4 regions of the Streptomyces sp. HUAS 31 genome follow, and region 1 is predicted to be linked to each of the others. Evidence: riboswitches for the same ligand, from Rfam matches in the RefSeq annotation. Region 1 holds a riboswitch; each other region holds the start of a gene.
What was found. Region 1 has a riboswitch for cyclic di-AMP ahead of PGH47_RS25920 (C40 family peptidase). Riboswitches for the same ligand answer to the same signal wherever they lie in the genome.
Positions count from the first base shown of each region.

Region 2: linked by a shared signal. The riboswitch ahead of PGH47_RS31700 (M23 family metallopeptidase) and the one ahead of PGH47_RS25920 (C40 family peptidase) in region 1 are both predicted to bind cyclic di-AMP.
Region 3: linked by a shared signal. The riboswitch ahead of PGH47_RS06125 (C40 family peptidase) and the one ahead of PGH47_RS25920 (C40 family peptidase) in region 1 are both predicted to bind cyclic di-AMP.
Region 4: linked by a shared signal. The riboswitch ahead of PGH47_RS24985 (LysM peptidoglycan-binding domain-containing protein) and the one ahead of PGH47_RS25920 (C40 family peptidase) in region 1 are both predicted to bind cyclic di-AMP.

Region 1 covers NZ_CP116353.1:5,771,287-5,778,827, forward strand. The annotation lists gene PGH47_RS25905 (C40 family peptidase) at 1-614, opposite strand, end outside; gene PGH47_RS25910 (hypothetical protein) at 1,151-1,504, shown strand; gene PGH47_RS25915 (tellurite resistance/C4-dicarboxylate transporter family protein) at 1,482-2,489, opposite strand; gene PGH47_RS25920 (C40 family peptidase) at 2,805-3,980, opposite strand; cyclic di-AMP (ydaO/yuaA leader) riboswitch at 3,989-4,158, opposite strand; gene pcrA (DNA helicase PcrA) at 4,512-6,998, shown strand; gene PGH47_RS25930 (M23 family metallopeptidase) at 7,070-7,541, opposite strand, start outside.
Region 2 covers NZ_CP116353.1:7,110,452-7,117,992, reverse strand. The annotation lists gene PGH47_RS31720 (DUF5998 family protein) at 1-53, opposite strand, end outside; gene PGH47_RS31715 (bifunctional acetate--CoA ligase family protein/GNAT family N-acetyltransferase) at 106-2,952, opposite strand; gene PGH47_RS31710 (HPr family phosphocarrier protein) at 3,131-3,412, shown strand; gene PGH47_RS31705 (GntR family transcriptional regulator) at 3,592-4,287, opposite strand; gene PGH47_RS31700 (M23 family metallopeptidase) at 4,476-5,261, opposite strand; cyclic di-AMP (ydaO/yuaA leader) riboswitch at 5,274-5,439, opposite strand; gene PGH47_RS31695 (M16 family metallopeptidase) at 5,653-7,041, opposite strand; gene PGH47_RS31690 (M16 family metallopeptidase) at 7,038-7,541, opposite strand, start outside.
Region 3 covers NZ_CP116353.1:1,435,514-1,443,054, forward strand. The annotation lists gene PGH47_RS06115 (ATP-dependent Clp protease proteolytic subunit) at 1-476, shown strand, start outside; gene PGH47_RS06120 (hypothetical protein) at 484-792, shown strand; cyclic di-AMP (ydaO/yuaA leader) riboswitch at 1,212-1,344, shown strand; gene PGH47_RS06125 (C40 family peptidase) at 1,348-1,821, shown strand; gene PGH47_RS06130 (LysE family translocator) at 1,875-2,489, opposite strand; gene PGH47_RS06135 (LysR family transcriptional regulator) at 2,598-3,521, shown strand; gene PGH47_RS06140 (ATP-binding protein) at 3,526-3,984, opposite strand; gene PGH47_RS06145 (helix-turn-helix domain-containing protein) at 4,198-5,067, shown strand; gene PGH47_RS06150 (DUF397 domain-containing protein) at 5,077-5,304, shown strand; gene PGH47_RS06155 (8-amino-7-oxononanoate synthase) at 5,385-6,512, opposite strand; gene bioB (biotin synthase BioB) at 6,686-7,541, shown strand, end outside.
Region 4 covers NZ_CP116353.1:5,579,304-5,586,844, reverse strand. The annotation lists gene PGH47_RS24995 (CHRD domain-containing protein) at 1-120, opposite strand, end outside; gene PGH47_RS24990 (polyprenyl synthetase family protein) at 261-1,271, opposite strand; cyclic di-AMP (ydaO/yuaA leader) riboswitch at 2,089-2,257, shown strand; gene PGH47_RS24985 (LysM peptidoglycan-binding domain-containing protein) at 2,263-2,991, shown strand; gene PGH47_RS24980 (HAD family hydrolase) at 3,044-3,874, opposite strand; gene fahA (fumarylacetoacetase) at 4,183-5,403, shown strand; gene PGH47_RS24970 (M56 family metallopeptidase) at 5,776-6,714, shown strand; gene recQ (DNA helicase RecQ) at 6,749-7,541, opposite strand, start outside.

The sequences.
Region 1 (7,541 bases):
TGCTCCTCGGCGGTCAGTTGGGTCAGCAGGTCCCGGGCAGAGTCCAGCTTGCCGGTGATCGTCTTCTTGTGCCGCTTCAGCTCGGCCTGGCGGGACTTCAGCGAGGTCAGTTCGACGTGGGCGGCGCCTCGCAGCTGCTCGATCTCGCGGAGCTGCTTGCGGACGCTCGCCACGGATGAGGCCTGCCGGTTGCCGGCGCGTTCGGCGAACTCGGCGCCGTCCAGGTAGCGGTCGGGATCCTCGGAGAGGGCGAGCTGGAGAGCCGGGTCGAGCCCGCCGTCGCGGTACTGCGCCGCCGCCATCGAACCGAGCGCTTCCCGCGCCGAGTTGAGCTTCTCCGTCTTGCGGGCGGCCTGGTCCTGGAGGTTCCTGATCCGCTGCCGGCCCGCGTCCGCCTGCTCCTTGGCGCCGTTGTACTTCTCGGTGGCGGCCTCCGCCTCCTGGTACAGCTTGTCCACCTTGGCCTTCACCTGTGCCGGTGTCAGCTGCGGCTCGGCGTGCCCGGTCCCGTCGAAGCCGGTCGCCGTCGCCGCGCCCGCCAGCGCGATCGTCCATGCCGTGCGGGCCGTATTGCCGCCGGCCGAGCGCTGACGGGGTTTTCGGTGCGCTGCCACGTGGACTGCACGTCCTTTCGTCCGCCCGCCACGTCCCGTACGTCCGCCAGGGCGGCGCCGGGACGTACTCCACCCCGGAGGAACGGCGGGTGCACGAGCCGCCCGGGGGGAGCGGACGTACGACCGCACGGGGCGGGTCACGCGTCCGGCGGCGGCCCGCACAGGGGGAGCGGGCCGCCGCCGGACTTTTCTCGGCGGTGGTGTCCGACTGCCGCCCCTGGCCCGGGCGGCGGTGGGGAGCCGGTCACCTGGTGAAGGACGCTAAACCTCACCGTGTCGGGTCGGTGACGGGTTGTGCGGAAGTGCTGGGAGCGGACCGATGGTGACCGTAAGTGAGCGTGATCCCGGGATGGGGACGCCTGGTTCACGCTCTGTGCTGACCGAAGTGGCGGTTTGGGGGTGGCTGAGGGTGGCGGAGTGCTATGGCGCGCATATATGCGGGGTGAGGGAGGGGCGTGGAGGAGGGTTGTGGGAAGGGCGGGAGGGATGTGGGGCGGTGTCGGGTGGGATTTTCGTGGTGGTTAGGCTCCGGGCCCATGGACGTACTCATCCATTTGTTCGTCGGGCTGCACATCATCGGTATCGCCGCGCTGCTCGGTGGGTTCTTCACGCAGATGAAGGCGATGGGGCAGGGCACCGCCCGGTTCGTGCCCGCGATGCTGCACGGTGCGTTGACCATGCTGGTCACCGGGGTGATCCTCGTCGGCCTGAACCAGGCGGACGATCAGTCCGTCAACAACATCAAGATCGGTGTGAAGCTGGCGCTGCTGGTCGTGATCCTCGGGCTCGTCTATGTGAAGCGGGACGAGGAGACCGTGGACAAGCGGCTGTTCGGGCTGGTGGGACTGCTGGCCATGGCGAACGTCTTCATCGCCGTGCTGTGGACGTGACGTCGGTGCCGCGGCGAGTGCCGAGGCGCGTGTAGCTCCAGGCCGCGCCCGCCGTGACCGCCAGCCAGGCCGCGATCGCGGCCCACATCAGTGCCTCGCCCGGGTACTTCAGCCATGAGGCGTCCAGGGTGGTGCCGACGGAGAGTGTCGCCGCTGCCGTCATGCCCATCGGGAACACCGTGGCCCAGCGGCGAACGTCGTAGTGCAGGCGCGGCCAGGCGAACTCGGTGAGGAGCAGGAGGGCGTACCAGGCGATGTCGAGTACGAGCAGGGCGACGGTCACCGTGCGCAGGACGCCGTAGTCGTCGTCGTTCCAGAGGTAGAGGGCGGGGCTGTCGGCGGCGAGCAGCTTCGAGCCGGCCAGTGCGGAGATGGCGAGGGCGCCGCCCGCCACCCACTGGTCGCCGGCGCCTCGGGCGAGCTGGCGCCGGTCGAAGCGGGGCAGGGCCACGACGTAGAGGACCAGGCCGAGCCAGAAGAACACGAGTGCCATGTGGGCGAGCCATGCCGTGGTCTCGGCGGCGGCGAGTGTGGCGCCCAGTACCGCCAGGCCCTCTGTGGCCACGCAGCCCAGGAAGATCGCGCCGGGCATCTGGCGGCGCCAGTGGCGCAGGACGGTGAGCAGGAGCATCGGCCAGAGCACGGTGGCCAGGGCCAGGAGGGCCTCGGCGAGGGTCACCCAGCCGAGGGCGGTGAATCGGGTGCCGAGGACTGTCGTCGCGGCGATGGCGGTGAGGGCGGCGGGGGTGGCCGCCTCTTTCAGCCATCTTTCGCGGTCCTGGAGGAAGCGGACGGTGAAGTCGGCGGCCAGGGCCAGCCAGACCGTGCAGGCGAGGGCCAGGGCGATGCGGGAGAGGGTCTCGTAGTCCGTCTGGTGCAGGGCTACCGAGAGGATGCCGGTGGCCATGACCGCGGCGCCGGCTGTGGGGGGTCGCTGCGACCACCGGGTGTGGAGGGGGGAGGTGGGGGTCGTGGGGCCGGACATGGGGCGATGCTATGGAGCGGGGTGGGGGATGGCCGTGGGGCGCGCTCGGGGGTGTCGGGAAATCGTCCTGTGTCGGGGTGGTTCGGTTGTGGTGCCTGCGGCGGCCTGTGCGGGATGGGTGGGGGTTCGCGTAGCGCCTGCGGGTGGGGGGTGGGTCGGGGCCGTGCCGGGGGGTGTCCGTCCTCGGTCGGGCGGTTGCCCGGCCTCAGAAGGGTGCTGTTTGTTGACGCCCGCCGCTGCGGGCGGACACCCCCCGGCACGTCCCCTTGCCGCCGTACGCGGGTGCGGGTGCCGCCGGGGAAGCGTCCGTTCCTGTCAGGCCGGGCGGACCACGCTGTGGATCGACGACTCGCCGTCGTAGTAGATCGACTCCTCGCGGACGTACGCGCCGGGCTTGGGGGCGTGGATCATCATGCCGTTGCCGATGTAGATGCCCACGTGGGTGACGTCGTCGTAGAAGAAGACCAGGTCGCCGGGCTGGGCGCTGGAGAGGGGGACCGTGGTGCCGGCGTTGACCTGGTCGTAGGTGACTCGGGGGATGTCGACGCCGGCGGCCTTCCAGGCGGCCTGGGTGAGGCCCGAGCAGTCGTAGGAGTCGGGGCCGGTGGCGCCCCAGACGTACGGCTTGCCGATCTGGGAGCGGGCGAAGGCCAGGGTCTTCTCGGCCTTGGTGGCGTACGAGGAGTCCGCGGAGGATGAGTCCGAGGTGCCCGAGTCCGCCGGAGGCCGGGTGCTCTCCTGCTGCTGGGCGGCGGCCGACTCCTCCTGGCGTTGGCGCTCGGCCTCTGCCTGCTGGCGGGCCAGGTCCGCGGCCTTGCGGGCGGCCTCCTCCTGCTTGCGCTTCTCGATCGCGGCGAGGCGGGCCTTCTCCTCGGCCGTCAGCTTCGAGAGGAGCTCACGCGCGTCGGAGAGCTTCTGCTGGACGGTGGCCTTGGCCGACTTGAGGTCGTTCTGCGAGTCGGTGAGCGTCTCGAGGCTCTGGGTGGCCTCCCGGCGCTTCTCCATCGTCTCGGACTGCTGGGTGAAGTAGTCGTCGACCGACTCCTTCTGACGGCCGGTCATACGGTCCATCAGCTGGGTCTGGTCGAAGTAGTCCTGCGGGTTGTCCGCCAGGAGGAAGGTCGCCGTGTCGGGGGCCGCGGCGCCGGTGCGGTACTGGGCGGCTGCGTTGCGGCCGAGTTCCTCGCGGGCTTCGTTGAGCTTCTGGGTGCGCTTGGCGACGTCGTCGAGGAGGGTGTCGACGCGCTTGCGCTGCTTCGTGGTCTTGTCCTTGGCCGAGTTGTACTTCTCGGTTGCCGACTCCGCTTGGCGGTAGAGGTCGTCGACCTTCTTCTCGACCTCTTCGAGGCTGGGCTTGTCGTCCGTCGACGGGCTGGCGTTGGCCGTCTGGGACAGCAGGGCCACGGACGTGAGGGCTGCCGTGGCGAGGGCAGGGGTGCGTATGCCTGCTACGCGCGTACCGGCGGGACGCGACTTGCGGTGCGACGCCAAGGGAGGCGACTCCTTCCATATTCCGCCTACCGAGTTAGCTGTCGGGTTCGGGCGGGTGGTTCGGAAGGGTTGCCCTACGGCCTGTCCCCGCGAGGGAAGTCGGGCCGATTCACCCCAAGTTCGGTGGGTCCCCGGCTCCGGTCGCCGTGAGGCGTGCCGGACTCGGCGGAGGCCGTGCGGCCCGGCGTCGTTCGCCGGTGGGGGTCGTACGGCCTGCCCGGCACGGTAGCCAACTCGTGTGGCCCCTGTGAAGGTTGATGTTCGATATGCCCGATACATTTTCGTGACCTTGGCCCCAAACGTTGCGGGCGGTGGTCGGTTCGGGAGACGTGCGGGGTTTTGGGGGCGGTGGGTGTGAGTGGGTTGATTTGGGAGTTTAGGTGGTTGTCTGGGGTGGCTGGTTGCGGGTTGTGGTGGGGTGGTTGCTGGGGGTGAGGGAGGGGTTTGGAGGGTGATCGTCGGGGTTTCGCGGCGGGGAAGTTTCGAGGGTGGGGGCGGGCTGTCAGTGGGGCGGCCTAGACTCGGAGAGCGATGAGCAGCCTCTTTGACGACAGCTTCCTGGCGGACCTCCAGGCCCCTCGGGCCCACGAGGAAGAGCACCCGCAGCCGCCCGAGGACGACCACGCTCCGGAACCGGTTCCGGACGATCTGTTCGGTGGGAAGTTCGACGTGCCACCGGACCGGGACGGCCACTACCGCGACGGCGCCCCGCGGCCGGTCATCGACGCCGCGGCGCTGCTGGAGGGGCTGAACGACAACCAGCGTGCCGCCGTCGTCCACTCCGGCACCCCGCTGCTCATCGTGGCCGGCGCCGGGTCCGGCAAGACGCGTGTGCTCACCCACCGCATCGCCCACCTCCTCGCCGAGCGGAACGTGCATCCGGGGCAGATCCTCGCGATCACCTTCACCAACAAGGCCGCGGGCGAGATGAAGGAGCGTGTCGAGCAGCTCGTCGGCCCGCGCGCCAACGCGATGTGGGTGATGACCTTCCACAGCGCGTGCGTGCGCATCCTGCGGCGGGAGAGCAAGAAGCTCGGGTTCACGTCTTCTTTCTCGATCTACGACGCCGCCGACAGCAAGCGGCTCATGGCCCTCGTCTGCCGGGATCTCGATCTCGATCCCAAGCGGTATCCGCCCAAGTCCTTCAGCGCCAAGATCAGCAACCTGAAGAACGAGCTGATCGACGAGGAGGACTTCGCCGCCCAGGCGACCGACGGCTTCGAGAAGACCCTCGCGCAGGCGTACGCCCTGTACCAGTCGCGGTTGCGGGAGGCCAACGCCCTCGACTTCGACGACCTGATCATGACGACGGTCAACCTGCTGCGCGCCTTCCCGGACGTCGCCGAGCACTACCGCCGGCGCTTCCGCCATGTGCTGGTGGACGAGTACCAGGACACCAACCACGCCCAGTACACGCTGGTGCGCGAGCTCGTCGGGACCGGCGAGCACCCCGTCGACGTGCCGCCGAGCTCGCACGACGTCCCGCCCGCCGAGCTGTGCGTGGTGGGTGACGCCGACCAGTCGATCTACGCCTTCCGGGGCGCCACCATCCGCAACATCCTCCAGTTCGAGGAGGACTACCCGGACGCGACGACGATCCTGCTGGAGCAGAACTACCGCTCCACGCAGACGATCCTGACCGCCGCCAACGCCGTCATCGAGCGCAACGAGTCCCGCCGCCCCAAGAACCTGTGGACCAACGCGGGCGCGGGCGCGCGCATCACCGGCTATGTCGCGGACACCGAGCACGACGAGGCGCAGTTCGTCGCCGAGGAGATAGACCGACTGACGGACGCGGGTGACGCGAAGGCCGGCGACGTCGCCGTCTTCTACCGGACGAACGCCCAGTCCCGTGTCTTCGAGGAGATCTTCATCCGCGTCGGGCTGCCCTACAAGGTCGTCGGCGGGGTCCGCTTCTACGAGCGCAAGGAGGTCCGGGACGTCCTGGCCTACCTGCGGGTGCTGGCCAACCCCGAGGACTCCGTACCGCTGCGGCGCATCCTGAACGTGCCCAAGCGGGGCATCGGCGATCGGGCCGAGGCGATGATCGACGCGCTGTCGCAGCGGGAGAAGATCAGCTTCCCGCAGGCGCTGAAGCGCGTCGACGAGGCGTACGGCATGGCCGCGCGGTCCACCAACGCCGTCAAGCGGTTCAACACGCTGATGGAGGAGCTCCGTACGATCGTCGAGTCCGGTGCCGGACCGGCGACCGTCCTGGAGGCGGTCCTCGAACGGACCGGCTATCTGGCCGAGTTGCAGGCTTCGACGGATCCGCAGGACGAGACCCGTATCGAGAACCTTCAGGAACTCGCGGCCGTCGCCCTGGAGTTCGAGCAGGAGACGGGTGAGGGCGAGGCCGTCGGCGGGCTCTCCGAGTTCCTGGAGCGGGTCGCGCTCGTCGCCGACTCCGACCAGATCCCGGACGAGGAGGAGGACGGCTCCGGCGTCATCACCCTGATGACCCTCCACACCGCCAAGGGCCTGGAGTTCCCGGTCGTCTTCCTCACCGGCATGGAGGACGGCGTCTTCCCGCACATGCGCGCCCTCGGCCAGAACAAGGAGCTGGAGGAGGAGCGGCGGCTCGCGTACGTCGGCATCACGCGCGCGCGTGAGCGGCTGTATCTGACGCGCTCGGCGATGCGCAGCGCGTGGGGGCAGCCGTCGTACAACCCGCCGTCCCGCTTCCTGGAGGAGATCCCGGCGGCGCACGTGGACTGGAAGCGCACCGGGGCGACCGCGCCGGTCTCCTCCGGGCCCGTGTCCGGGGTCGCCGCCTCGCTGTCGTCGTCCCGCTCGCGTTCCTCGGCGTCGGGCGCGTCCGGCTTCGCCACGCGCCGCACCTCCGAGAAGCCGGTCGTCCAGCTCGCCGTCGGCGACCGTGTCACGCACGACCAGTTCGGGCTCGGCACGGTGACGGGTGTGAAGGGCACGGGCGCGAACGCCGAGGCGACGATCGACTTCGGGGACACCAAGCCGAAGCGGCTGCTGCTGCGGTACGCGCCGGTGGAGAAGCTCTAGCGGCTGTTCCGACAAGTGCGCCCCCGCTGCCGTTTGCAGGGCGGGGGCGCGTGTTCAGGCGGTGGCCTTGCTTACGACGGGTCGACCCCGTGGCTGCGCAGCCAGGACAGCGGGTCTATCGCCGAGCCGCCGCCGGGCCGGACCTCGAAGTGCAGGTGCGGGCCCGTCGAGTTGCCGGAGTTGCCGGAGTACGCGATCGGGTCGCCGGCCTTGACCGTCGTGCCGGAGGCGACGCGGTAGCTGGAGAGGTGGCAGTACCACGTCTCCGTGCCGTCCTTCGCGGTCACGATCATCATGTTGCCGTAGGCGCTGTTCCACTGTGTGCGGACGGTGCCGTCGGTCGCGGCCATCACCGTCGTGCCGTACGAGACCGGGAAGTCGATCCCGGTGTGCACGGACATCCAGTTGATGCCGGACTGGCCGAAGTAGGCGCTGAGGCCGTGCTGCGCGACCGGAACCGCGAACTTCGGACGCAGCCGCTCCTTGCGGGCGGCCTCCTCGGCGGCCTTGCGCTTCTCGGCCGCCTGCTGCGCCTTGAGGTCG
Region 2 (7,541 bases), 1.3 Mb from region 1:
CTGCGCTCGATCGCCGCTCGCAGCCCCTGGGTCGTCGTACTGGTCTTGGCCATGACGCCCATCCTACGGGGGTGCACTGACTGCGAGGCACCGCTCGCGGCGGTCTCAGTACGTCGGCAGGGTCCTCGGCCCGAGGTCGTCGCGGGCGGGCGGCAGTGCGAGGCGGACGGAGGCGCCGAGCACGCTCAGACCGTGCGTGGCGACCACGACCGGCTCCAGGGTGACCGCGACCACCTCCGGGTGGTCGTCGACGAGCCGCGACACCCTGACCAGCAGCTCCTCCAGGGCGGGGGTGTCGACGGGCGTGGAACCGCGCCAGCCGAACAGGAGCGGTGCCGTGCGGATGGACCGGACGATCGAGGTGGCGTCGCGGTCGGTGACCGGTATCAGCCGGTGCGCCATGTCGCCGAGCAGCTGGGAGGCGGCCCCGGCGAGCCCGAAGGACAGCACGGCGCCGGCCGCCGGGTCGATCACGGCCCGTACGACGGTGTCGACGCCGCGCGGTGCCATGGTCTGCACGACCGGCCTGAGCTCCTCCGGCCTGCCGAACAGCTCGGTCAACTCGGCGTACGCCCGTCGCAGTTGCTCCTCGTCCGCGAGGTCGAGCCGGACGCCGCCGAGGTCGGCGCGGTGGCGCAGGTGCGGGGCGGTGGCCTTGAGGGCGACGGGGTAGCCGAGGGTGCGGGCGGCGTCGACGGCCGCGTCGGGGGTGGGGGCGTGCAGGGCGCGGTGCACCTCGATGCCGTACTTGCCGAGCAGGTCGCAGGTCTCGTCCGTGCCGAGGGTGAGCCCCTGCCCGCGCGCGAGCAGGCCGTCGATCAGCCGGGCGGCGCCCTTCTCGTCGATGTCCTCGTGCTCGGGGACCTTGCCGGGCTCGGCCGCGTCGCGCCGCCACTGGGCGTACTTCACGGCTTCGCCGAGGGCGCGGACCGCACGTTCGGCGGCCGGGTAGGCGGGGATGAGGCGGGGGGTGGTCCCGTCGGTGTCCGTCGGTTCGGGCAGCGGTTCGGCCGGGAAGTCCAGCGGGCGGAAGGGGTGGTCGCGGCCTGCGGTGCGGGGCGCCGTCGTACCGGCCCGGGGCGCGGTGCTCGCCGCTGCGGACAGGGCCTCCGCGAGCCCTCCGAGTTCCACGTGCACCACCAGGACGGGCTTGCCCGGCACCCGCTCGGCCGCCGAGCTCAGGGCCTGCGCCAGCTCGGCGTCCCCGGTCGTCGCGTCGCCGATCGCCGGTATCGCGGTGACGACGACCGCGTCGCAGGTGTCGTCGGCGAGCGCGTGCGAGAGCGCCTCGTGGAAGTCGGCGGCCGACGCCGCGGTCGTCAGGTCCAGCGGCGGCAGCGGCCGCAGGCCCTCGGACAGACAGGCGTCGTACGTCAGCAGGCCCAGCGACTCGGAGTTCCCGAGGATCGCCACCCGCGGTCCGGTCGGCAGGGGCTGGCGCGCGAGCAGCAGTCCCGCGTCCACCAGCTCGGTGATGGTGTCGACGCGGATCACGCCCGCCTGCCGCAGCAGCGCGGAGACGGTGGTGTGCGGGAGCCGGGTGACCCGCACGGTGTGGCCCTGCGGCGCCGCTCCCCCGTGCCGCGCGCCCTGCACCACGACGAGCGGCTTCGCGGCTGCCGTGCGCCGGGCGAGGCGGGTGAACTTGCGCGGGTTGCCGATGGACTCCAGGTACATGAGGACGACGTCGGTGTCCGGGTCGTCGTACCAGTACTGGAGGACGTCGTTGCCGGAGACGTCGGCGCGGTTGCCGGAGGAGACGAAGGTCGAGATGCCGGTGACGCCGGTGACCCCGCCGCCGCGGCGGTGCAGCCGGGACAGCAGGGCGATCCCGATGGCGCCGGACTGCGCGAAGAGGCCGATCCGGCCCGGCCTCGGCATCTCGGGGGCCAGTGAGGCGTTCAGCCGTACGTCGTCGGCGGTGTTGATGATCCCGAAGGCGTTCGGGCCGATGATGCGCATGCCGTACGTACGCGCGTGCCGGACGAGTTCGCGCTGGCGCTCGCGTCCGTCGGGCCCGCTCTCGGCGTATCCGGCGGACAGCACGACCAGGCCCTGCACGCCGTGCTCGCCGCATTCGGTGACCACGTCGGGGACGTATTCGGCCGGCACGGCGACCACCGCGAGGTCGACCTGCTCCTCGATGTCCCGCACGGAGCGGTGCGCGGGCACCCCGTCGAGTTCCTTGAGGTCCTCGGGGAACGCCTTGTTCACGGCGTACAGCCGGCCCGTGAACCCGGCGTCCCTGATGTTGCCGAGGACGCCGCGGCCGACGCCGCCGGGGGTGCGGCCGGTGCCGATGACGGCGACGGAGCCGGGCACCAGCAGCCGCCGTACGGAGTGGGCCTCGGCACGCTGCTCGCGGGCGTACTGCACGGCGAGCGAGCGGTCGGTCGGCTCCAGGTCGAACTCCAGGCGTACGACGCCGTCCTCGAAGCTGCGCTTCTGGGTGTACCCGGCGTCCGTGAACACCTTGATCATCTTGGTGTTGGCGGGCAGCACCTCGGCGGCGAACCGGCGGATGTCGCGTTCGCGGGCGACCGCCGCGATGTGTTCGAGGAGGGCGGAGGCGACGCCGCGTCCCTGGTGGGCGTCCTGGACGAGGAAGGCGACCTCGGCCTCGTCGGCCGGTGCGGACGCGGGCATTCCGTCGGCGCCGATCCGGTCGTAGCGTACGGTGGCGATGAACTCGCCGCCGATCGTGGCCGCGAGTCCCACCCGGTCCACAAAGTCGTGGTGCGTGAAGCGGTGGACGTCCTTCGCGGACAGTCGCGGGTAGGGCGCGAAGAAGCGGTAGTACTTCGACTCGTCCGACACCTGCTCGTAGAAGCTGACCAGGCGCTCGGCGTCATCAACGGTGATGGGGCGGATGCGCGCGGTGCCGCCGTCGCGCAGCACCACGTCGGCTTCCCAGTGGGCGGGGTACTCGTGCCTGTCCGAGGCGCTCTGCATGGGGCCCAGATTACGGCTCGCGTACGACAACGGCGCGAGGCAGTCTGTTCGGGACGTCACATGGGGTCGAGGCCGCGACCCCACGGTCACCACGGGAGGGTGTTTTGTCCCTCCCGGCCTGCTTCACGAGTGTGGGAAACTGGTCTAGACAACCCTGAACACCGAAGGGCAGCATCACATGGCTGAGCGCCGCGTCAACGTCGGCTGGGCCGAGGGCCTCCACGCCCGCCCCGCTTCCATCTTCGTCCGGGCCGCCACGGCCGCAGGTATCCCGGTGACGATCGCCAAGGCTGACGGCAACCCCGTCAACGCGGCCTCCATGCTGGCCGTGCTGGGCCTGGGCGCCCAGGGCGGCGAGGAGATCGTCCTCGCCTCCGACGCCGAGGGTGCGGACGCCGCCCTCGACCGTCTGGCGAAGCTGGTCTCCGAGGGACTCGAGGAGCTGCCCGAGACGGTCTGAATGACCTGAGCGGGTATCCCGATCGAACGGTGAAGCCGCGTCCGCCTTTCCGGCGGGCGCGGCTTCGCTGTTTTCGGGAGGGCGCCGACGGAATTTAACGCACGGCGGTGACACATCCGAAAAAGGGCAGCGGAAATTACCCGCCGCCGAATATCTCTTCTTTGTATACGGCGCCTGTGTTAATGCCGCAGGCTCGGCATGTTTACGGGATGTTGCGAATTCCTCACACGCTCCGCGCGCTCGCCGCCGGTGCCGAACCTCAGACGGTGCGCCGCGAGGGAGCGCTCGGTGTGCACAGCGGTGATCGCGCGGGCGCGTTCGCCGTCGCCGCGCGCCACCGCGTCCACGATCGCGCCGTGCTCGGTCCAGGACTCCACGGGATCGGCGGGCGCCTCCACGGCGTACATCCAGGCGATCTTGTGGCGCAGCTGGGCCAGTATCGAGGTCAGGGCGGGGCTGCCGGTGGACTGGGCGAGCGTCTCGTGGAACCAGCTGCCCAGAGAGCGCAGGTCGTCGCTGTTCCCGCGCTTGGCCCGCTCCTGCCCCAGCCTGACCAGGCCGCGCAGGACCTTCAGATGGGCCTCGGTGCGCCGCTGGGCGGCCCGGGAGGCGCCCAGGGGTTCCAGCAGGCCGCGCATCTCCAGCAGGTCGGCTGCCTCCTGCTCGGTCGGTTCGGCGACGCACGCGCCCGCGTGGCGCCGGGTCACCACGAAGCCCTCCGCCTCCAGGGTGCGCAGGGCCTCGCGCACGGGGACACGGGAGACGCCGTAGCGGCGGGCGAGCAGTTCCTCGGTGAGCCGGCTGCCGCGCTCGTAGACACCGGCGACGATGTCGTCCCGGATCGCCGTGCACACCGAGTGCGCCGGAATACGCATGACCGACCTCCGCCTTAATCCCCGTGAAACGTCGACGAATGACGTGTTCCCGAGGACTCTATTGCAACCGGCCGGAATTTCCGACGGCGAGCCGGAATCCATGGATATTTTTTGGTCAGCGTAACGTCCGGAAACAACGAAAGCCCCGGCTCGGGGAGCCGGGGCTTCGAGGATGCGCGGTGGTGGCGTCAGACGTTCACGCCGTGCCCGCGCAGATAGGCGACGGGGTCGATGTCGGAGCCGTACTCCGGCGTCGTGCGGGCCTCGAAGTGCAGGTGCGGCCCGGTGACGTTGCCGGTGGCGCCGGACAGGCCTATCTGCTGGCCCGGGGTGACGGCCTGGCCGACCGAGACGCCGATGGACGACAGGTGGCCGTACTGCGTGTACGTGCCGTCGTTCATCTTGATCACGATGTTGTTGCCGTACGCCCCGCCCCAGCCGGCCTCGACGACGGTGCCGGAGCCGACCGCGTGGACGGAGGTGCCGCTGGCGGCGTGGAAGTCGACGCCGGTGTGGCTTCCGGAGGACCAGACGGCGCCGCCGGACTTGTAGCCGGTGGAGACGTACGAGCCGGCGATCGGGGAGACGTACGACAGCAGGCGCTTGCGCTCGGCCTCGCGGGCGGCGCGCTCCTTGGCCTCGCGCTCGGCCTTCGCCTTCGCGGCCGCCTTCTCGCGGGCCGCCTCCTGAGCGGCCTTCTTCGCGGCGGCGGCCTCCGCGGCGGCCCGCTCCTGAGCGATGGCCTGGGCGTCGATCTGGTCCGCGATGGAGTTCTCGACGGTGACGACGGGTATGAGACCGGTCTGCTCCGCGGCGGGCTCGGCGGCGAGCGCGGGGGCGGCCAGGGTGCCGACGACTCCGGTGGCGGTGAGCGCGGCGACTCCGGCCGCGCGGGCGGTGGTGCGCTCGAACCGGCCGGGCTTACGGTGCTTCCCGGTGGGGCGGTTCTTCCCCGTGGCGCAGGTGAACGCCATGAAGTGGCTGGTCCTTTCCTTCCCTCTCGCCTACCGGGTTAGCTGACGGGTTCGGAGCAGGAAGGTCTCCTACGGGCCCCCTCGCGACTCGCGCGGGCGTCCGATTCACCCCAGGGACTACGGGTGGGTCCCCGGCTCCCCAGGCTCGCGCCTTACGGGGACTCGGCGATGGCTGTCCGGTGCCGCGGGCGCGGCGCACTGCCTGACGGACAGCCCGGAAGACGCTAAACGCGGCGTCTTTCAATCCCCAAACGGATCGCGGCTTTTGTAGCGCATCCCACAGACCAGACAGGCAACCTCTCCCTCAATTCGGGCATAAGGGGGCCCTGGTGACTCAAGGGTCACCAGGGCCTCTGCACGCGCGTGGCGCCGGACGGCGCGAGCCCGTCCTCTACTCGGCTGCCACGACCGTGACTTCGCCGATGCCGAGGGCCTCCACGGGCTCCCGGATCTCGGCCGCGTCACCGACGAGGATCGTCACCAGACGGTCCACAGGGAAGGCGCTCACGGCCGCCGCGGTGGCCTCGACCGTGCCGGTCGCGGCCAGCTGCTGGTACAGCGTCGCCTGGTAGTCGTCGGGCAGGTGCTGCTCGACCTGGTCGGCCAGCGTGTTCGCCACGGACGCCGCGGTCTCGTACTTCAGCGGCGCCACCCCGACGAGGTTCTGCACGGCGAAGTCCCGCTCGGCGTCGGTGAGCCCCTCGGCCGCGACACCGCGCAGGACCTTCCAGAGGTCGTCCAGGGCCGGACCGGTGTTCGGGGTGTCGACGGAGCCGCTGATGGCGAGCATCGCCGCGCCCGTGCCCTCCGGGGCGGAGCGCAGGACCTGACCGAAGGCCCGCACGCCGTAGGTGTAGCCCTTCTCCTCGCGCAGGACCTTGTCCAGACGGGAGGTGAGGGTGCCGCCGAGGCAATAGGTGCCGAGCACCTGCGCGGGCCACACGCGGTCGTGCCGGTCGGGGCCGATGCGGCCGATCAGCAGCTGCGTCTGGACGGCGCCGGGGCGGTCGACGATGACGACCCGGCCGGTGTCGTCCGCGACGACCGGCGGGACCGCGCGCGTCTCGCCCGGCGAGCCGGTCCAGGCGCCCAGGGTGTCGCCGAGCAGGGCGTCGAGGTCGACGCCGGTGAGGTCGCCGACGACCACGACGGTGGAGGTGGCGGGGCGTACGTGCCGCTCGTAGAAGGCGCGTACGGACGCCGAGTCGATGCCCTCGACGGTTTCCTCGGTGCCCTGGCGCGGGCGGGACATGCGCGAGGTCGCCGGGAACAGCTCCTTGGAGAGCTCCTTGGCGGCCCGGCGCGAGGGGTTGGCCAGCTCGTGCGGGATCTCGTCGAGCCGGTTGCGCACCAGGCGCTCGACCTCGCTGTCCTCGAACGCGGGCGCCCTGAGGGCGTCGGCGAGCAGGCCGAGCGCCTTGGGCAGGCGGGAGACGGGCACTTCCAGGCTCACCCGGACGCCGGGGTGGTCGGCGTAGGCGTCGAGCGTGGCGCCGCAGCGCTCCAGCTCGGCGGCGAACTCCTCGGCGGTGTGCTTGTCGGTGCCCTCGGACAGGGCACGCGCCATGATCGTGGCGATGCCGTCGAGGCCCTTCGGCTCGGCGTCCAGGGGCGTGTCCAGGAGCACCTCGACGGCGACGACCTGCTGGCCGGGGCGGTGGCAGCGCAGGACGGTGAGGCCGTTGTCCAGCTTGCCGCGCTCGGGCGCCGGGAACGCCCAGGGACGGGCCTGGCCCGCCTGGGGCTGCGGGTGGAACTCCATGCTGGCGAGCTCGGTCACTGCGCCGACTCCTCGTTCTCGTCGGTGGCGGGGGCGGCCCCGTCGGTGGCGGCGGCTTCCAGTTCCTCGGCCTCGTCGCCGACCGGCTCGTACACGAGCACCGCGCGGTTGTCGGGGCGCAGCCGGGCCTGGGCGACGGCCTTGACCTCGTCGGCGGTGACGTCGAGGACACGCTGCACGGCGGTGAACGCCAGCTGCGGGTCGCCGAACAGGACGGCGTACCGGCACAGTTCGTCGGCGCGGCCCGCGACGGTGCCGAGCCGGTCCAGCCACTCGCGCTCCAGCTGGGCCTGCGCGCGCTCCATCTCCTCGGCGGTGGGGCCCTCCTGTGCGAAGCGGGCGAGCTCCTCGTCGACGGCCGACTCGATGACGGGCACCTCGACGTCGCCGGAGGTCTTCACGTCCAGCCAGCCCAGCGAGGGCGCGCCGGCCAGGCGCAGCAGGCCGAAGCCGGCCGCGACAGCCGTACGGTCGCGGCGCACGAGGCGGTTGTAGAGGCG
Region 3 (7,541 bases), 4.3 Mb from region 1:
TCATGTACCTGGAGCACAAGGACCCCGACCAGGACATCTCGCTCTACATCAATTCGCCCGGCGGCTCGTTCAGCGCCATGTCGGCGATCTACGACACGATGCAGTTCGTCTCCTGCGACGTGGAGACGATCTGCCTGGGCCAGGCCGGGTCGAGCGGCGCCGTGCTGCTGGCGGCGGGCACTCCGGGCAAGCGGTTCGCGCTGCCGGGGGCTCGGGTGGTGATCCATCAGCCGGCGCTGACCGAGCCGATCGAGGGGCAGGCCAGTGATCTGGCGATCCAGGCCGCCGAGCTGACGCGGGTGCGGGCGCGGCTGGAGGAGATGCTCGCCCGGCACACCGGACGCGCCCGTGAGCAGGTGGCCGAGGACATCGAGCGGGACAAGGTCCTGACCGCCCAAGAGGCGCTGGAGTACGGACTGGTGGACCGGATCATCCCCAGCCGCAAGGAGACGCTCGCTCCGCCCACGGGGCGGTGACCGGCCGGTGCTGCCACCCGAATTGCCGCCGCTGCCCGCGCTGACGCGGGCGGAGGGCGAGTTGATCGACCGTTATCTTGACGTCGTGGACCTGCTCGGCCGGATCAACCCGGCGCACCACGGCGACACCTATCGCGGACTGCGGGCCGCCCAGGCGCTCGTGAGCAGGGCGGCCGAGCTGCGGGACGCGCTGGCGCTGATGCACCAGCGCGGTGAGACGGAGCTGCACGCTCCCACGCTGGCGCGTGCGTTGCGCGTGCTGGACGGAGAGCGCCGCACGGCTCGCGTCACGGTGCCCCCGCGCTCCGACAGTTGACGACCCCTGCAGCCGGATCCCGGGCGCCCCGGCCCATTGACGAGGCGTCCGGAACGGAGTTGAAACGGACCGAACGGCGTACCCCCTTTCGGCGTAGTCGGCCCTCCTGCCGTGCGGCCGTCAGGGTTGCGCAACAGGCATGAGCGGCAGACGGAATCACGCGCTCCGCCCCTGGTCCGGGACTCCTCGGGCATCTGGACACTCACCCGAACGGGGGGTCACCCACCCGAACGGGTGAGTGGTGAGTAACACCACAAACCCCCGATTCCGTTGGGTATTTCGCTCATCCGTGCGTCAAGATCCCTGTCTGACGACAAGCCCCCGCCACAGCGGCGGGGCGGTCCGGGCGGACGCCGAGTCCTGCCGCCGCCCGGATGACCGGTCGACAGGAGTGGATCGGCAGGAGTGGAGGACCCGAGCAAGACGGGTCGCCGGAGCGGACGTTCGTTCGAACCGAGCAGCCCTTGGGGTGAAGCCGCGGTAACGCGGCCGGGCAACTTCGCCAGCCCGAATCCGACAGGTCATCCTTCTCAGGCGGCTGACGAAGGGTTGCGCATGACTGCGCTCAATCGTGTCCCGTCGCTCATGGTCCGGGCCGGTACGGCTTCGGCCCTCACCATCGCCGCCGTGGGCGGCTCGATAGTGGCACCCGGCTTCACGTCCGAGGCCGAGGCAGCCACACCGGCGTCGAAGGCACTTCAGGTCGCGGCCTCCAAGAAGGGCTCCCCGTACCGGTGGGGCGCCACGGGCCCGAACCGGTTCGACTGCTCGGGGCTGACGCTCTACTCGTTCAAGAAGGCGGGCAAGAAGCTGCCCCGCACGGCTGCCCAGCAGTACAACAAGACCCGCCACATCTCCGCCAAGAACCGCAAGGCCGGGGACCTGGTGTTCTTCCACTCGGGGTCGTACGTCTACCACGTCGGCATCTACGCCGGGAAGGGAAAGATCTGGCACTCCCCGAAGACCGGGGACGTGGTCAAGCTGCAGAAGATCTGGACCAGGAGCGTCTGGTACGGCCGGGTCAAGTGACCTGCCCGGGGGCGGTGGCGGCACCCTGACGCGCCGTCACCGCTCTCGGGGCCTCACAGGGCGAGCAGCGGACCCGCGAGCAGGGCCGCGCCGAAGGCCGTCAGTGCGGCGCCGGTGGCGACCGTGACCGCACGTGCGGCGCGCGGCCGGCGCAGCCATCTGCCGAGCCGGTCCACCAGCAGGGCGACCACCTGGAACCACACCAGGGCGATCGCCAGCACGATCATGGCCAGCAGGAGAGTCCGGGGCAGGGCCGGAGCGCCCGCGGGCACGAACTGCGGCAGCACGCTGAGGAACGTGAGGGACGCCTTCGGGTTGAGGGCGTTGGTCACGAAGCCCTGCCGCAGTGGCCGGGCGGTGGACTCCGCACGCGTGTCCACGACTTCGGTGGGCCGCTGCCGCAGGGTCTGCACGCCCAGGTACAGCACATAGACGCCGCCGACCACCTGGAGCGCGCGGAACAGCGCCGGTACGGCGGCCAGGACCGCCGCCACGCCGACGACCGCCATCGTCACGTGCACCAGCAGCCCCGCCCCGATCCCGAGCGCACAGGCGATGCCCGCCCGGCGGGAGACGAGGGCGTTGCGTACGACGACGGTGAAGTCGGCCCCGGGCATGGCGACCAGGCCGGCGGAGACACCGGTGAAGGCGATGAGCTGAGCGTCCATGGACCCCAGCGTGCCGCCCGCCAGCCTTCAGTAGGTATTTCGAATATTCTGGCAATCCCTAAAGCACTTCTTAAGGCAGATGCGTGACCGAGGCGGAAGGAGGGCCGCATGTACGACCCGGTCCGGCTCGCCGCCCTGGTGGCGGTCGCGGAGGCGGGCTCGATCACCCGCGCCGCCGAACGGCTGGGGTACACCACGCCCGCGCTCTCCCAGCAGCTGGCCAAGCTGGAGCGCGAGGCGGGCACGGCCCTTCTGGTACGGCACCACAGGGGCACACGGCTGACGGGTGCGGGCGAGCTTCTGGTGGCCCGGGCGCGGCGGGTGCTCGACGAGCTGGACCGGGCCCGGCACGAACTCGCCCGGCTGACCGGCCTGTCCGGCGGCACCCTGCGCCTCGGCACCTTCCAGACGGCCGGCATCCATCTGCTGCCGCCGGCCCTGAGCGCCTTCCGCCGGGCGCATCCGGACGTGGAGCTGACGGTCGCCGACTACGAACCGTCGGCCGGTGTCGCCGCGGTGGCGGCGGGCGAGGTCGATCTGGCGCTGACGCACACCTACGAGCCCGCGGAACCGACCCCGCTGCCCGCATCCGTGGGCGTCGAGCCGGTCCTCGTCGAGGAACTGGTCCTGGTGTCCGCGCCGGGCCATGTGCTGACCAGCGGCGCCACGCGGCTGCCGCTGACCGAGCTGGCCGGGCAGCCGCTGATCAGCATGGCGCCGGACGCTCCGGCCCGGCGGGGTGTGGAGGCGGCGCTGACCGAGGCGGGGGCCATGCCGTCGGTGCTGGTGGCGACGCCGGGGTACCTGCTGGTGTGCGCCCTGGCCAGTGCGGGGCTCGGGGTCGCGGTCGTACCGGAGATGGTGGCGCGCACGTCGGTCGCTCCGGTGGGCGTGCGTGCGCTGGAGGGCGGGCGGTTGCGCCGTACGATCTCGGTCGCCTATCGCGGCGACGAGGCGGCTCCCGCCGCGGACGCCTTCCGGGCTCTGCTGCGCGGCACGTTCGCCCGCTCCGGGCAGCCGCTGCAGCCGTGAAGGGTCAGGACTCCTGCGGTCCCGCGGCGACGACCGGCTCGGCGGGGACCGTCCACGGCAGTTCGATGGAGACGGTCTTGCCGCCCTCGCGGGTGGGGCGCACTCTCAACTTGCCGCCGCATTCCGCGGTCAGCCAGCGGATGATCACCATGCCGCGTCCGTTGTCCTGCTGCACGGCGGCCGGCAGCCGCTTGGGGAATCGCGGATGGCTGTCGGTGACACCGATGCGCAGGTGTTCGTCACGGTCCAGCGCGAGGTCCACCGTGAAGGTGGGTGACTGGCCGAGGGTGTGCTGTACGGCGTTGGTGGTGAGTTCGGAGACGATCAGGCGGATGGTGTCGGCCACTTCCGTGTCCGGTGGCAGGCCCCATTCGGTGAGGGTGGTGAGCACGTAGGCCCGGGCCGCGGAGACCGAGGCGGGATCGCTCGGCAGAGTGACGGATGCTTCCAGGTGATCTGCCATGGCGACGTCGTCCCTTTCCCACGGGACCGTGGTCCGACACGGAGCGGATGGTTCGAGTACGGTCCCGGACTGGTGCTTCGTCGCCAGACTGCCATTACCGCACCCGTCACGGGTGGCGATCCACCAAGATATGCATATATCTGTCGCTCGAAGCGGTGAACTCTGCGACGGCAGAGCGTATTTGGGTGGCTCGGTTGGAGTAAGGAGTAGCCCATGCAGCACGGTCCCGCGGTACGCCGCCGGAAACTGGGCGCGGAACTGCGTGCGTTACGCACCGGGGCGGGGTTCACCAGCGGTGAGGCGGCCCGGCTGGCGGGCTGGCATCAATCCAAGGTGAGCCGGATCGAAACCGGCGCCAGCGGGGTGAAACCGGCCGATGTGCGGTTACTGCTCGACGTCTACGGCGTGGAGGACGCCCAACTGCGGGAATTGCTGGTGGTGTTGGCGGGCTCCGACGAGGGCGGTGGCCGGCATCACTGGTGGCACGCGTACCGCGGAGTACTGCCGCCGACGTACCGGGACTTCATCAGCCTGGAGTCCCAGGCGAGGGCGATGCGCACGCTGGAGACGTCGGTGGTACCCGGTCTGCTCCAGACGCCCGAGTACGCCCGGGCGGTGACCCGGGCCGCCGTCGGCGGGCTCGACGGCGACACCGACGACCGCCTCGACGCGCTGGTCGCGGTGCGGCTGGCCAGGCAGGACGTGCTGCGCGCGGATCCGCCGCTGAAGCTGAGCGCGGTGCTGGACGAGGCGGTGCTGCGCCGGGAGATCGGCGGGCCCGAGGTGATGGCGCGGCAGCTGAGCCGGCTGATGGAGGCCGCCCGACTGCCCCAAGTCCGCCTTCAGGTGCTGCCGTTCAGGGCCGGCGAGCATGTCGGCATCACTGGCCCTTTCGTTATCTTCTCATTTTCGAGCACTTCTGATCTGGATGTGGTTGTTCTCGACCACTTGACGAGTAGCCTCTACCTCGAACGGAAAGAAGACCTCCAGGCCTACACGGAGGCCTTCAACACCCTTCGGATCCACGCCCTTTCGCCCGAGGAATCGTTGGATTACATCGCCGCGCTAGGTGGCGGTGTGTAAGGAGGCACCATGACAGCAATGCCTCGGAACCTCATGTCCAGCACCGAACTGGCAGGTGCGCGGTGGTTGCGCAGCAGCTACAGCACCGGTGCGAACAACTGCGTCGAGACGGCACGGCCGCACTCCGGTCCCTGGACCGGGCTGCTCGCGGTGCGCGACTCCAAGGACCCGGCCGGCCCCGCGCTGCTCTTCTCCCCCGAGAGCTGGGCGGGTTTCACGGCCGCGCTCCAGTCCTGACCACCCTGACCGATCAGATCAACCCTGATCGATTCTGATCAGTTCCATCCGATGTGCGAGCAGGGCCGTGTCACGCCGACTCATGGTCGTGTCTCGCCGATCACTCGAACAGCGCGCTCGATCTCGGCCTCGGAGAGGTCCGCGCGGGCGGTCAGCCTCAGCCGTGAGATGCCGTCGGGAACGGAGGGAGGACGGAAACAGCCCACGGCGAGGCCCGCCGCACGGCACTCGGCCGCCCAGCGCACGGCCTTCTCCGGGGACGGGGCGCGCACGGAGACGACGGCGGCGTCCGGACGTACCGCCTCCAGACCCTCGGCGGTCAGCCGTGCGTGGAGTTCACGTGCCACCGCACCCGCCCGCGCCGCCCGCTCCGGTTCACGGCGCAGCAGCCTGAGCGCCGCCAGGGCCGCGCCCGTGGACGCCGGGGCGAGACCCGTGTCGAAGATGAACGTCCGCGCGGTGTTGACGAGATGCTCGATCACCCGCGCGGGGCCGAGGACGGCGCCGCCCTGGCTGCCGAGGGACTTGGACAGCGTGACGGTGACGACGACGTCGTCCGCCCCCGCGAGCCCGGCCGCCCACGCCGCGCCGCGCCCGCCGTCACCCAGGACGCCCAGGCCGTGGGCGTCGTCGACCAGTAGCCCGGCGCCGCGCTCCCGGCACGCCTCGGCGTACTCGGCCAGCGGGGCCGCGTCGCCGTCGACGGAGAAGACGGTGTCGGACACGACGACCGCCGTGCCCTCGTGCGTGTGCAGGGCCTTGCGTACCGCCTCCGGCTCGGAGTGCGGGACGACCTGGGTGGTGCCCCTGGCCAGTCGGCAGCCGTCGATGAGCGAGGCGTGGTTGCCGGCGTCCGACACGATCAGCGAGCCGTGCGGCGCCAGCGCGGTGACCGCGGCGAGGTTGGCCGCGTAGCCCGACGAGAGGACCAGCGCCGCCTCGAAGCCGCAGAAGTCGGCCAGCTCGCGCTCCAGCTCGGCGTGCAGCTGCGTCGTGCCCGTGACGAGCCGGGAGCCGGTCGCGCCGCCGCCCCAGGTGCGCGAGGCACGCGCCGCGCCCTCGGTGACCTCCGAATGGCGGGCCAGGCCCAGATAGTCGTTGCTCGCGAGATCGAGGAGCGGTGATACGGCGGGCCGGGGGCGCAGGGTCCGTACGAGCCCGGCGCGGCGGCGCAGCTCCGCCTGCTCGTCGATCCAGCCGAACGCCATGGTTCCTCCGGGGCTTTGGTGAGCGGTACACAGACGTCGCTTTTGTAGGCAGTGGACAGACCCTAGCCGTACGGCGGCCCGCCCACGGTGTGGCAATACCCACACATCGAAACGACAGGGTTGTGCAAACTCACCTTGGCTCGGACGCCCTCCGTACGTCAGGATCAGCTTCCATGGACCTGCTGAACACGCTGGTGGACAAGGGGCTTCGGCGCGAGCTGCCGACCCGCGAGGAAGCCTTGGCCGTCCTCGCCACTTCCGACGACGACCTGCTCGATGTGGTGGCCGCGGCCGGCAAGGTGCGCCGGCACTGGTTCGGCCGACGGGTGAAACTCAACTATCTGGTCAACCTGAAGTCGGGCCTGTGCCCCGAGGACTGCTCCTACTGTTCGCAGCGCCTCGGCTCCACCACCGGCATCCTGAAGTACACCTGGCTCAAGCCGGACCAGGCCTCCCAGGCTGCCGCCGCCGGATTGGCGGGTGGCGCCAAGCGGGTGTGTCTGGTGGCGTCCGGGCGCGGCCCGACCGACCGCGACGTGGACCGGGTCTCCGAGACCATCAAGGCCATCAAGGACCAGAACGAGGGCGTCGAGGTGTGCGCCTGCCTCGGCCTGCTGTCCGACGGCCAGGCGGAGCGGCTGCGCGACGCGGGCGCCGACGCGTACAACCACAACCTCAACACGTCCGAGGGGACGTACGGGGACATCACGACCACGCACACCTACGCCGACCGCGTCGACACCGTGCAGAAGGCGCACGGGGCCGGGCTGTCCGCGTGCTCCGGTCTCATCGCCGGCATGGGCGAGAGCGACGAGGACCTGGTCGACGTCGTCTACTCGCTGCGCGAGCTGGACCCGGACTCGGTGCCGGTCAACTTCCTGATCCCGGTCGAGGGCACCCCGCTGGCCAAGGAGTGGAACCTCACCCCGCAGCGGTGCCTGAGGATCCTGGCGATGGTGCGGTTCGTCTGTCCGGACGTCGAGGTGCGCATCGCCGGTGGCCGCGAGGTCCACCTGCGCACCATGCAGC
Region 4 (7,541 bases), 190 kb from region 1:
GGCGCGGTCACCTCCGGCGGCGAAGGCGGGAATCACCGCGGCGGCGACACCACCGGCGGCGGCCACCGCGACGGCGGTGACGATCAGGCTGTTACGGCGCTTCGAGAACGTCGTCTTCATGCCCATGATTCTGTTTTCTCCCCGTAATGCAGCTGACGCCCCCTGCGTCAGCTTCTGGGCATTCATACGGAGCGGATCTTAGTTTGGACTCAGTCCAGACATGTGACGTGCGTCACGCACTGAGTCGGGGTGGCCGATCCTCAGCCCGCCCGGTGCACCACCGCGTCGCACAGCTCCATCAGCGCGGCCTTCGCGTCCATGTCCGGCAGCGGCGCCAGCGCGGCCCGCGCCTCCTCCGCGTACCTGACGGTGTCCCGTCGCGCCTGCTCCAGCGCCGGGTGCTCGCGGAGCCCGGCAAGCGCCTCCGCCAGCCGCGCGTCGTCGCTCAGGTCGGACTCCAGCAGCTCACACAGGGCGATGTCCTCGGCCAGCCCCAGCCGCGCGGCGCGCTCCTGGAGCCGCAGCACCGGCATGGTCGCAATGCCCTCGCGCAGATCCGTGCCCGGCGTCTTGCCGGACTCGTGCGAGTCGCTCGCGATGTCCAGCACGTCGTCCGCCAGCTGGAAGGCGACGCCCAGCCGCTCCCCGTACTGGGTCAGCACGTCGACAACCGTCTCGTCGGCGCCCGACATCATCGCCCCGAACCGGCACGAGACCGCCACCAGCGACCCGGTCTTCCCGCTGAGCACGTCCAGATAGTGCTCCACGGGGTCACGCCCGTCCTGCGGCCCCGCCGTCTCCAGGATCTGCCCGGTGACCAGCCGCTCGAACGCCTCGGCCTGCACCCGGACCGCCTCGGGCCCGAGGTCGGCGAGGATGTGCGAGGCCCGCGCGAAGAGGAAGTCGCCGGTCAGTACGGCGACGGAGTTCCCCCAGCGGGCGTTCGCGCTGTCGACCCCGCGCCGCACGGCCGCCTCGTCCATCACGTCGTCGTGGTACAGCGTCGCCAGATGGGTGAGCTCGACGACGACGGCCGAGGGGACGACCCCCGGCGCGTACGGGTCCCCGAACTGGGCCGCGAGCATCACGAGCAGCGGCCGGAACCGCTTCCCACCCGCCCGCACCAGATGCTGGGCGGCCTCGGTGATGAAGGGGACCTCACTCTTGGTGGCTTCGAGCAATCCCTCCTCGACAGCCGCCAATCCGGCCTGGACATCGGCTTCCAGAGCCTGGTCCCGCACGCTCAGCCCGAACGGCCCGACGACGGTCACGAGGGGTCTCCTGTCTGCTGGTGTCCACTGGCTGTTACACGGTTTGTCGATAGGTCGCTGCCATCACTCAAGTCAGCGTATCCGGTCAGGTTTCGATCACCGCTGCCGCCCACCCGTCCACCACGGGCGGTATCGGATCACGGCCGGTATGTTTTTGATCACCTGATAAGGCCGGATATCGATCGACTTATACGGAAGTAGCGACCCGTGTCCCGAACCGGCCCCGCCGCCGCCTCGGCCGTCCCGGCCGCCCTCACCCACCTGACCTCCCTCGTCGACGGCCGGCTCACCGATCACACCCCCGTCGGCCCGACGGGGGACTGCCATGACAACGACTCGCACCGCACGCGAGGTTCCACCCTCAGGGTCGACATGCGCACCCGGAAGCGTTGGCCATGGCGCGACAGAACTCCCCTTGTGCGCAAGCACGTTGGACGGAACAAAGATCATCGCGAGGCGGTCCCCACGCAGGGCGAAGGAGTGCTTTTCCGTCTGACACGGGAAAAACGGACTCCACGGACAGCCGGATAAAGGCGAGTTGGAGCCATTGCCCGATTTGCCGCTCTTGCGCCTGCCAGTGAGTTGGGTCACTCACGCCCGTCGACACGCCCCTCCTGCGACGCCTCTTCCCGCCTTGCACCGAAAGCAAGTTGAGGGTTAACAACCGCAAAGGATCAAGTGCCCCATTCACCTCAGACCAAGGTCAAACTGCACTACAGGTGACGACGACACTTGTTCCGGGCATGTGCTCTCGCATACGTTCCCGCTCGTCGGGCGGACGCCTAATCCTGCCGCCGCCCGAGTCATCCACCCACGCAACTCACAAACGCACGGCAGGAGCGGGGGACCCAGGTAAGCCGCCGGATCGGACGCCTTCATGGCGCGCCGGCCCGGCTAGGGGTGAAGTCGCGCTGCCGCACGGTGGCCCGGCCGGGCATCTCCCGCCCGAACCCGACAGCTCACCTCGCAGGCGTCGGAGAGGAACAGCGCCATGCCCCGAGGCAAGCACCGCCGCCCCCGCACCACCCCGCTCACCCGCCGTGCCGTCATCGCCGGAACCGGCACCGCCGCTCTCGCCCTCCCCCTCCTGGGCGCGACCACCGCAACCGCCGCCGAGCCCGCCACGGCGAAGGTCGGCTCCGTCGCGTACACCACCAAGAAGGGCGACACGCTCTACGGCATCGCCGACCGCTACGACGCCCAGGGCGGCTGGAAGCAGCTCTACAAGGACAACCGCAAGGCCATCGGCGACAACCCCCGGCTGATCCACCCCGGCACCGACCTGAAGGTCCGGGCGACCAAGAAGGTCAGCACGCCGAGCAGGACGGCCTCCAAGGCCGCCGCGCCCGCCAAGAAGTCCTCCGTCGCCCAGGCCACCCAGTCCTCCGTGAAGACGTTCCCGGACAACCTCGACGGCTGGATCCGCAACGCCCTGGACATCATGGGACAGAACGGAATCCCCGGTTCGTACGAGGGCATTCACCGCAACATCATGCGTGAGTCGTCCGGCAACCCGCTGGCCATCAACAACTGGGACTCCAACGCCGTGGCCGGCACCCCGTCCAAGGGCCTCCTCCAGGTCATCGACCCGACCTTCGCGGCCTACCACGTGCCGGGGACCGTGTACGACCCCTACGACCCGGTCGCGAACATCGTGGCCGCGTGCAACTACGCGGCCGACCGCTACGGCTCGATCGACAACGTGAACGGGCCCTACTAGGAGCAGCGGCCCCACTAGGAGCGGCTGGCCACCCATCGGCGCATATCGCCCCTTACCGGGCGATATGCGCCAGGGTGTCCGCGAACAGTCTCTCCAGGACGACGGCGATGCCGTCGTCCTCGTTCGAGGCCGTGATCTCGTCGGCGACCGCCTTGAGTTCGGGGTGCGCATTGGCCATCGCGACCCCACGGGCGGCCCAGTCGAACATGGGGATGTCGTTGGGCATGTCCCCGAAGGCGATCGTCTCGCGCGGACCGAGGCCCAGATGCTCGGCGGCGAGCGCGAGTCCGGTCGCCTTGGTGATGCCGCATGGCTGGAGTTCGACGGTGCCGGGCCCCGACATGGTGACCGTCGCCAGCGAACCGACCACCGCACGCGCCGTCGCCGCCAACTCGTCGTCCGACAGAGTCGGGTGGCGCAGCAGCACCTTGCTGATCGGCTCGCACCACAGGTCCTCGCGGCGCCTGACGCGTACGGCGGGCAGCGTGGGGTGCGGCATCAGATACCCCGGCTCGATGAGCGTGAGCCCGTCGACGCCGTCCTGGTCGACGGCCGCGTACACCTGCCCCACCTCGGCCTCGATCTTGCCGAGCGCGGTCTCCGCCAGCTCCCGGTCCAGCGTCACGGACCACAGCAGACGATCCGCGCCGGCGTCGTACAGCTGCGCGCCCTGCCCGCACACCGCGAGCCCCGTACTGCCCAGGATGTCGAGCAGCGGCCGCACTCTGGGCGCCGGCCGCCCCGTGACGACGAGGTGTTGAGCACCGGCCGCCACCACCCGCCCGAGCGCGTCGAGGGTCCGGTCGGACAGCGTGTCGTCACCGCGGAGCAGCGTCCCGTCCAGGTCAGTGGCGATGAGTGAATATGCGATGGGTGGGGCCATGATCAGAGAATACGGACAGGAAGCCCCATCGACTCGACCTGAACCGGACGGCTGCTGGGTTCACATGTGTTGACACCTGTTCCGGTTCCATTTGTGCTATTGCGCGCACAACTGCCTTCCTGCCTCTGTGATTTCACTCCGACGTGGCCGCGCCGTAGGCCCGGGGCGCCGCCGGGGGCGACGAGCCGCCGTGCCACCGGTCCCCGCGACGCGGGTTTTCGCACTGCCCAAGGCAGGCGGCTCACACGTAACGTGTGGCCCGACCGACCACATGGCATACGGAGCGTATGAGAGTGAGGCAGCACCCCATGCCCCCCTTCGATCTCCCCGAGGGCGACCCCTTCGGCACGCACAACCTTCCGTACGGTGTCTTCTCCCTCCCCGGCTCGGACTCCGCACGACGGGTCGGCGTCCGGCTCGGCGATCACGTCCTCGACGCGGGCAGGGCCGCCCAGGCCCTCGGCTCGCCCTACGCCCCGCTGCTCGCCCAGGACTCCCTGAACCCGCTGCTCGCCGCCGGCCGCACCACCTGGTCGGACGTACGGCGCGCACTGACGGCATGGGTGACCGTGCCCGCGCACCAGGAGGTCGTCCGCGACCTCTTCCACCCTCTGTCCTCGGTGACCCTGCACCTCCCCTTCGAGGTCGCCGACTACGTCGACTTCTACGCCTCCGAGAACCACGCCCGGAACGTCGGCCAGATCTTCCGCCCCGACGCCGAGGACTCCCTCACCCCCAACTGGAAGCACCTGCCGATCGGTTACCACGGCCGCTCCGGCACCGTGGTCGTGTCCGGCACGGATGTCGTACGCCCGTCGGGCCAGCGCAAGGCCCCCACCGATCCGGCGCCGGTCTTCGGCCCGTCGATCCGGCTCGACATCGAGGCCGAGGTCGGCTTCGTGGTCGGCAAGCCGTCGCGGATGGGCGAGCCGGTGGCGCTGGGCGACTACCGGGAGCACGTCTTCGGCCTGTGCCTGCTCAACGACTGGTCGGCACGCGACATCCAGGCCTGGGAATACGTCCCCCTCGGCCCCTTCCTCGGCAAGTCCTTCACCACGTCGGTGTCGGCGTGGATCACCCCGCTGGACGCCCTGGACGACGCGCGGGTGGCACCGCCACGGCGCACCCACCCCCTGCTGCCGTACCTGGACGACTCCGGCTCCGAGACCGAACCCGGCGGCTACGACCTGCGTATCTCGGTGGCCGTCAACGGCCACGTGATCTCCGAGCCGCCCTTCTCCAGCATGTACTGGACCGCCGCCCAGCAGCTCGCCCATATGACGGTGAACGGCGCCTCGCTGCGCACCGGCGACCTGTACGGCTCCGGCACGGTCAGCGGCCCGACTGAAGGCGAGCGCGGCTCACTGCTGGAGCTGACCTGGAACGGCCGCGACCCGCTCGAACTTCCCGACGGCAAGCGGACGTTCCTGGAGGACGGCGACGTGGTGACACTGTCCGCCTGGGCACCGGGGCCCGGCGGGGTCCGGGTGGGACTGGGCGAGGTCACGGGGCGCATCGCGGCGGGGTGACGGCGAGGCGGGGAGGGCGGCCCGGACCGGGAGCGAGGCCGGCACCGGAAGGGCAGCCCGGACCGGGAGCGGGGCCGGCACCGGGACGGCGGCCGGTGTCGGGGCCGAAGCCGACGTCGGGGTCCACTCGCCTGTCGAGGTCGGGGCCAACTCGCTGATTCCGCAAGGCGTTTCGCGTCCGCGGCGACGGCACCGGCGCCCCGGCCGGACGGTCGTCCGGGCCGCGCATTCGGCGCGTCCTTCCCCCTGACTCCGTCGACCGTCACCGGCATACTGACTGGCGGTGGGATGCGAGCCGTGTCCGGCGTTCGCGGCCCACCGCCACGCACGGCCGCCCGCTCATCTTCCTGTCCAGGATCCGGAGACCAAGGCATGACCGTCTGCATGCTCCTGTTGAGCATCGTCGCCCTGACGGCCGCCGTACCCGTCCCCCGAGCACTGACCCGGGCCAACTGGCCCGAACGGGAACCCGTGGTCGCGCTCTGGGTGTGGCAGTGCCTGGTCGCCACGGTCCTGCTGTGCTGTCTGACGGCGCTGTCCCTGGGCACGGCCGCCGTCTTCGGCACCGTGCGCGCCCAGCTCTTCGCTCCGGCTCCGCCGTCGGTGACGGAGGCGTACGACCTCTCGGCCGCGCCCGCCTGGGCCGCCGCCCTGACCCTGCTGCTGGCCTGCGGTGCCGCCTGGACGACCGCGATGCTGGCCCGCGAGACCGTCGAGGCCCGCCGCAGGCGTGGCGTGGCCAGGGCCCACCTGCGCGAACGCGCCCCCGACCTGCCCGCGGGCCTGGGCTCGGCGCGCGGTCCGCTGCTGGTGCTGGAGGACGAGTACCCGGACGCCTGGTGGATGCCGGGCAGCCCGGCCCAGCTCATCGTCACCACCGGTGCCCTGCACCGCCTGACCGACCACCAGCTCGACGCCGTCCTCACCCACGAACGGGGCCATGCCCGCGCCCGCCACGACTGGCTGCTGCACCTCTCCACCGCGCTCGCCACCGGATTCCCCCGCATCCCGTTGTTCGCCCACTTCTGCGACCAGACCCACCGCCTGGTCGAACTGGCCGCCGACGACACGGCGTCCCGCCGCTGCGGTCACCTGACGACGGCCCTGGCCCTGATCGAGCTCAACCAGCACCGGGGCGTCCTGTCCTGCGCGTCCACCCACCGCCTCCTGGGCGAACGCGTCGACCGCCTCCTCCAGCCCCCGCCCCGTCTGGGCCGCCGCGACCGCGCGCTCACGACGACGCTGGCGGCGCTGATCCCCCTGCTCCCACTGTTGATCACGTTCGCACCCGGGCTGACGGCACTGACGTGACCGGGGTGCCGGACCATCGAGTCCCCGACCCTCCCTAGGCCCAGTCCTCCGGCTCCGGCTCCATCTCCATCTCGGGCCAGTCGTCCATCCCGTGCCCCGCCGCAGGAGCCGCGCTGGACGCCGCCCCTGAACCGGCCCCAGCCCCGGCCCCGGGCTCACCCCGCTCCGAGACCAGCACCTCGAGCACGCCCTCGCCGTACGTGGCCAGCTTCTTCTCGCCGACCCCGCTGATGCTCCCCAGCTCCCGCACGGAGGCGGGCCACACGGTCACGATCTCCCGCAGTGTGGCGTCATGGAAGATGACGTACGCCGGGACCCCCTGCTCCCGGGCCTGCTCGGCACGCCAGGCACGCAGCGCCTCGAAGGCCGGCACCAGCTCCTGAGGCAGTTCGGCCGCCGCGGCCTTCGCCTTCTTCTCCCCGCGCGCGCCGGAACCCGACCCCGACCGCGAGGTCGCCGGCTTCTTCGGTTCCTTCCGCAGCGGCACCTCCCGCTCGCGCCGCAGCACCGACCCGCTGGCCTCGGTCAGCACGAGCGTCCCGTACTCCCCCTCGACGGCGAGCAGCCCCTGCGCCAGCAACTGCCGTACGACGCCGCGCCATTCGCCCTCGCCGAGGTCCTCGCCGATGCCGAACACGGACAGCTGGTCGTGATCGAACTGGATCACCTTGGCGGTGCGCCGTCCCAGCAGGATGTCGACGATCTGCACCGCCCCGAACTTCTGGCCGCGCTCGCGCTGCAGCCGCACCACCGTCGACAGCACCTTCTGCGCCGCGACCGTGCCGTCCCAGGTCTCCGGCGGGGTGACACAGGTGTCGCAGTTGCCG